3 regions of the Bacillus sp. WC2507 genome follow, and region 2 is predicted to be linked to each of the others. Evidence: riboswitches for the same ligand, from Rfam matches in the RefSeq annotation. Region 2 holds a riboswitch; each other region holds the start of a gene.
What was found. A riboswitch is a leader RNA that binds a small molecule or an ion and turns the genes downstream of it on or off. The one in region 2 is predicted to bind S-adenosylmethionine.
Positions count from the first base shown of each region.

Region 1: another riboswitch for S-adenosylmethionine. It lies ahead of ACUN28_RS22275 (YezD family protein); the one in region 2 lies ahead of ACUN28_RS20130 (MFS transporter).
Region 3: another riboswitch for S-adenosylmethionine. It lies ahead of metI (cystathionine gamma-synthase/O-acetylhomoserine thiolyase); the one in region 2 lies ahead of ACUN28_RS20130 (MFS transporter).

Region 1 covers NZ_JBQXPN010000001.1:4,230,214-4,232,420, forward strand. Annotated here, with positions in the region: gene sat (sulfate adenylyltransferase) at 1-149, opposite strand, end outside; gene ACUN28_RS22270 (phosphoadenylyl-sulfate reductase) at 188-892, opposite strand; gene ACUN28_RS22275 (YezD family protein) at 981-1,124, opposite strand; SAM riboswitch class I at 1,198-1,306, opposite strand; gene lysA (diaminopimelate decarboxylase) at 1,553-2,207, opposite strand, start outside.
Region 2 covers NZ_JBQXPN010000001.1:3,805,547-3,807,753, reverse strand. Annotated here, with positions in the region: gene ACUN28_RS20135 (DUF4153 domain-containing protein) at 1-713, shown strand, start outside; SAM riboswitch class I at 848-953, shown strand; gene ACUN28_RS20130 (MFS transporter) at 1,083-2,207, shown strand, end outside.
Region 3 covers NZ_JBQXPN010000001.1:1,451,670-1,453,876, forward strand. Annotated here, with positions in the region: gene metI (cystathionine gamma-synthase/O-acetylhomoserine thiolyase) at 1-1,066, opposite strand, end outside; SAM riboswitch class I at 1,160-1,269, opposite strand; SAM riboswitch class I at 1,472-1,581, shown strand; gene ACUN28_RS07780 (bifunctional homocysteine S-methyltransferase/methylenetetrahydrofolate reductase) at 1,652-2,207, shown strand, end outside.

The sequences.
Region 1 (2,207 bases), 420 kb from region 2:
CCTAAAAAACCAGTAAGCGGGCTATATCCCCCTGTCGCTAATAGCTCTAAATCACTTAATGCAATGTTATCTAGCTGAATTTCTTTTTCAATTTGTGATACGTCGTATGTCTCGTCTACACGATTTATTAATTTGTTTACTGTACTCATTTTCTATACCCTCTCTTAACTTTATTTTCAAATTCATCTTATTGGTAATGAAGACCACATTCAGTTTTCACTTTCCCGGCCCATCTACCATCTCTCGAATCGCCACCCTCTCCTACAGGTAACGTACATTTCTCACACCCAATACTTGGATATCCAACATCATGCAATGGGTTATACGGCAAGCTATGTTTGTATACATATCGCCATACCTTTTTCCACGTCCAATGAATGAGCGGACAAACTTTAATAGATTGAAAGCGATGATCTTGATTTATAAACTTTGTATGCTTACGCGTTTCTGATTGTTCCCTCCTTAAGCCCGATATCCATGCTTTTTCCGCCGCTAATGATTTTTCTAACGGTAAAATTTTTCTAATTTTACAACAAAGATTCGGATTACTTTCCCATAATTTCTCACCATGCAGCTTCGCTTGTTCATCAAGTGTAAGTTCCGGCTGTTTTTCTATAATATTTAATGAAGGAAATCGTCCCCGCACTTTTTGAATTAATTCATATGTTTCTTGAAAATGAACATTTGTATCTAAAAATACAACTTTAGCAGATGGATTTACTTGGTTTATAAGATGCAGTAAGACCATACCTTCCACTCCAAAGCTACATGCGTATACGATTTCATCTTTATACTCTTTATAAGCCCAACTTAAAACTGACAACGCGCCTTTCGTTTCATCTTCTTCCGAAAATGAAATGCCATTTTCATCCCACGTTTCATACGTCAACATGTTTTTTCCCCCTGTAAAAGCAAAAAGACGGTTTTAACCTCATAAAATAGGTTAAAACCGCCTCTAGTTTTTCTAGTCAGCGCTTTTTTTACTTTAAACGTACTTTTTCACTTTTCTCTAATTGAATGACTTTCCCATCTTGCACAACAATTGTAATTGAACCATATTTCATATCAGCAAGCATCGCTTGAATTTTCTCAGATACTTCCTCAAAATGTTCCCGTACGCTCACGCGAACAGCCCCCCTTTTTTATTCATAAAAAAAATCTTTCCCATTTCGAAAAGACTGTTCGGTAATATATTTTACCTTATCTTTCAAAATGGATTCCATTTTGCTGGATTTAGCACCTTGCTTTCTATAAGCAGGTTGCCGAGCTTCGTTGGGCCAGTTCCCTCCGCTTCTCTTGATAAGCTTTGTATTTGTATTTTATCACAATTCTGATTTTTTTCAATCCTAGTTTTCCGATATATTTTATTTATTTTATACCACCATTTAGAGGCCGTACAATTCTTACCTCAAAATCCAGCAAGAGAAAAGTGCCTTGCTGCCTGTAAACGCCCAATTGATGGGGACTAATAATTAGTGGGGAATGCCCACACTGATTATAGTTTCACTTTATAAAAAAGGAATTGCCCCTCAGAACAACTCCCTTTCCTTACTTAAACAAGTTCTTTAATACGTATGCGATCGTTCCCAATAATATTTTCATATGTTTCACGCTCTACAACAATTTGTGATGTGCCGCCTTTCGCGAAGACGACAGCCGGTCTACGAATCCGATTATAATTATTTGCCATCGAGTACCCATATGCCCCTGTACAAGAAATCGCTAGTAAATCGGCAGAAGCAACTTTCGGTAGAGTAATATCCCAAATTAACATATCTCCACTCTCACAGCACTTCCCAGCAATCGAAACAATTTCCTCATTCTCATCATTCCCTCGATTCGCTAACATCGCTTCATAACGAGCGTTATATAAAGCAGGTCTTAAATTATCAGTCATCCCACCATCCACTGATACATATTTCCGAATACCAGGAATGTCTTTCACAGATCCGACTGTATAAATTGTCGTTCCAGCATCCCCTACAATACTACGGCCTGGTTCAACCCATATTTCTGGCAAGGGATAATTACATACCGTAAATTGTTCCCTCACCGCACTTGTTACAGCTCGCACATATGTCTCAAGAGTTAATGGTGTATCTGACTCTGTGTAGCGTATTCCGAATCCTCCGCCTACATTTAATACTTTTACTACATAGTTCGCGCGCTCTCTCACCTGTTCTAAAAATTGATGAAGAACTTCAATC
Region 2 (2,207 bases):
GATTAGCTTATATTAAATTTAATTTAGAATATTGTCTTCTCTACGCGAGCATGGCAGTGAGTGGAATGATACTAGCAGTATTCACTATGCGATTATTTAGCTTTGTTGACTTGGATATAGGAGAATTCTATTTTAGTAATGTTGTTTTATTTGGAGCTGCCGCTCTCGCTGTAGTGGCTGCATATTTAGTATCAATGAATCTTAAACTTGCTAAAAATATTACACCATACATATCTAAAATTTTTAGTCCGCTCGTCCTGATCACATTGTTGATCTATCTTATAACGGTTATATGGGTTGGGAAAAATCCGTTCTTGGACCGCAATTTCCTAATGGCCTTCAACGGAATACTCCTTGGTGTATTGGCTGTTACTATATTTTCTATCGTTGAGAGTGACTCAGACGAGAAAAAGAACATTTCAGATTATATAAATTGTGCCCTAATTGTTTTGGCGCTTATTATTGACACTGTGGCATTATCAGCTATCGTATTCAGACTTTCTTCTTACGGTATTACACCTAATAGACTTGCTGTTTTAGGCGTAAACATACTGATTTGGGCAAATCTCATTTGGATTATGTTTTCCTATATGCGTTTTCTACAAAACAAATCAGGACCGAGAGCTATCCAAGATGCCGTCACGAAGTATTTGCCAATCTACGGACTTTGGGCAGCTTTCGTTATATTTACGTTTCCTTTAATTTTTAATTAGAAAGGCTTTATTAACGTAACGACAAAATTGTTAAAAGAGGATGATAGATGTCATCTTCTTTTAACTGTATAGAAAAACATATTGAAATTATTTTGATGTAAAATATAATGAATTTAGATAATTAAATAAGAAACTTCTTATTAAGAGAGGTGGAGGGACTGGCCCTTCGAAGCCTCAGCAACCTAATGTTAAATAAAGGTGCTAAATCCTGTAGGGTCTAAAAGTCCTAATAGATAAGAAAATGGGTATAAGTAAACCTTCTTCTTATTTTGAAGAAGGTTTTTTGTCATATAAATGGAGAATTAGAAAGGTGGTGATACAGAAGCGAAAGAATTAAAGAAAATATAGAAGAAGAAACCGGAGGGCGTAGTGAATAATCAAGTTGGAAGTTTAAAAGAGGATAGCACTAGTGATAGTATTTGGAGCAATAAAGTTTTTTCGTATTTTTTCTTAGCAAGTTGTATTTCTTTGATAGGCAATTCAATGGTTACGCTCGTTTTACCGTTATGGGTAATGAAATTAACGAATTCTCCAATACTTGTTTCTGGGGTAAACATTGCAATAGCAACGACGGCAATTCTGTTTGCACCTGTAACAGGAACGTTAGCAGATCGAATGTCGCGAAGAAAGCTTATGATAATTGCGGATGTTATGAGATGTATCGTTATGATTTTAATTGCAGTTATAGCATTTTACAATAAAATGCTATACATTCCGTTACTACTTTTACTTATTATACGTTCGATGGGGAGTGCCTTATTTACACCAGCTTCAAATGCAGCATTAGTAACATATGTGGAAGAAAAGCATGTTCAACAGGCGATTACACTGAGGCAAATATCAATACAAATCATATCGGTTGCCATTCCTTTAATGGCGAGTTTTTTAATTAGTATTTTTAGTTTTCATGGAGTATTTGTATTAGATTCACTCACATTCTTTATATCTTTTTTAATTTTAATGAACATCAAATTTCCACGTGAGTTGAAAATAGAAAAGAAAAAGCCTTTTTACGAAGACTTTAAAGAGGGCTTCTCCATATTTAATAGTAATCAATCATTGAAAACATTGCTTATGAGCGCTGTGGTTATTAATTTACTTGGAGCGGCGTGTATGCTTTCACTACAAGTAATAGTTGTTAGAGAAATGGACCTTTCTACGGGATGGTATAGTATAGTTTTTGCGGCATCACCGATAGGGATTTTAATAGGAGCATTTATTACTAAAAAGATTCGTACATATAAAACGATTACGACTGCTTTTATATGTACTGCTATTATGGGGATTTTTAATGCTGCAATGGGTACGACGTTAAATCCGGTATTATTTTCAGTTTATTATTTTTTATCAGGAATTGCATTTGGAGTGAGTAATGTATATTTTGGAGTACTGTATAGAAAATTAATTCCAAATGAAGTGCAAGGGAGATTTTTTGGTTTTTTAAATTCATTATTATTGGTATCAACTCCAGTTGGAATTGCAATAACAGGGTAT
Region 3 (2,207 bases), 2.4 Mb from region 2:
CTTGAATTAAATCGTTACTATTTTCAATGCCAACGGAAAATCGCAGAAGACGATTACATACACCGTTTGCTGTTCTGATTTCTTCAGGAATATCAGCGTGTGTTTGCGTTGCTGGATATGTCATTAAACTTTCAACACCACCAAGACTTTCAGCGAATGTAATTAAGGATAAAGATTGTAAGAATGGATTGATCCATGTTTCATCTTTCAGACGAAATGAGATCATGCCGCCTCTTCCAGGATAAAATACATCTGTCACCCCGTCTTCATCATTTAAATAAGCGACAACTGCTTTTGCATTTTCTTCATGTTGTCTCATACGAAGCGCTAACGTTTTCATACCACGAATTAATAGCCATGAGTCAAATGGGCTTAAGACCGCACCAGAGGCATTATGATAATGAGCGATTTCCTCACAAAGTTCCTTACCTTTTGCAACGACAAGTCCGCTTAGGACATCGTTATGTCCTCCTAAATATTTTGTTGCGCTATGAAGTACAATGTCAGCACCTTCTGTTAATGGTTGCTGTATATAAGGTGTGTAGAATGTGTTGTCTACAATAAGAAGTAGTCCGTGTCTTTTCGCTACAGTTGCGACAGCGGCAATATCAGTAACTTGCATTAATGGATTAGTCGGAGTTTCTATGAAAATAGCCTTTGTTTCAATTGTGATAGACTGCTCAATTTGTTTAATAGATTGTGTATTTACGTATCTACATCGAACGTTCCACTTTTTTTCGTGCTCAGAAAATAATCGATAAGTGCCCCCGTATAAATCTTCGGATACAATAAGTTCATCTCCGGAACGGAATAGGGAAAGGACAAGGAGAACAGCTGCCATCCCTGAACTACAGGCATAACCTTGTTCACCGTATTCTAAATCTGCGATTGCCTGTTCTAAAAGGCCGCGAGTTGGATTGCCAGTTCGTGAGTAGTCAAAGCCAGTAGATTTGCCAATTCCTTCATGACGATAAGCAGTTGAGAAATAAACAGGTGGATTAACAGTTCCTGTTGTAGTTTCGCTCCGGTTTCCGATTTGTGCTAGTTTTGTTTCGATAGTTGACATGTGAAAATTCCTCCCTTTTAAATTAACAATTAAGTGAATGTAAAATAAAAAAAGCCTTCTAAGAAGAAGGCTTTCGGTTTGAATAGAGTCTTCTTCTCATCTGTCAAATCTTTCACAATTTGCTGGAATTAGCACCTTATTAACAAATGTTAATGGTTGCTGAGGCGTCGTAGGGCCAGTCCCTCTACCTCTCTAGATAAGAATGTTCGTATGAAATTTTATTATGTTTTTAACTTTACAACAAAAGATAATTGAATTGCAACTTTATTTTAAATAATTTTTATTTTTCCGCAAGTGTCATTGACTTTTGCATTTGTGCGTGCTAAATTTATTAAAAAATTAGCAAACATTGTTAAAAGGGGAACGCATTTCCTTTTAGCTACATAAATAAAATAATAAAGACAACTCTTATTGAGAGCGGTGGAGGGAAAGGCCCTGTGAAACCCGGCAACCTTCAAACGAAATGTTTGAAACGGTGCTAATACCTGCAAAACGAATGTTTTGCATAATAAGAGGAGGAACAATTATGTCCCCCTCTTCAAAGTGAAGAGGGGGTTTTTATATTGATAGAAATGAGGGAGATTTGTGAAATTACTAGATTTATTGTCAAAAGGAATTGTAATAGGTGACGGTGCGGTTGGGACGTTATTACATTCACATGGTTTGCAAAGTAGTTTTGAAGAATTGAATATATCTGATCCAGATTTAATTATATCGATTCATAAGCAATATGTAGCTGCTGGGGCAGATGTGATTCAAACAAATACGTACGGAGCAAATGAAGCAAAATTACGTATGTATGGTTTAGAAAATCAAGTTACTGAAATTAATAGAGCGGCAGTAAAACTGGCGAAAGCATCTGTTACCGACAAAAATGCAATTTTAGGAACAATTGGCGGTATGAAACATATCGGAGCTGTTACGACAACTGATATGGAGCGAGAATTTATGTTGTTGGAACAGGCAAGTGCATTATTAGAAGAACAGGTTGATGGACTGCTATTAGAGACTTTCTATGATGAGTTTGAATTACTTCATGCTGTTCAGGTGTTACGAAAACAAACGAATATTCCAATTGTAGCTCAATTAGCGTTACATGAGGCAGGTACGACTCAAAATGGAAATGATGTAAATGAAATAT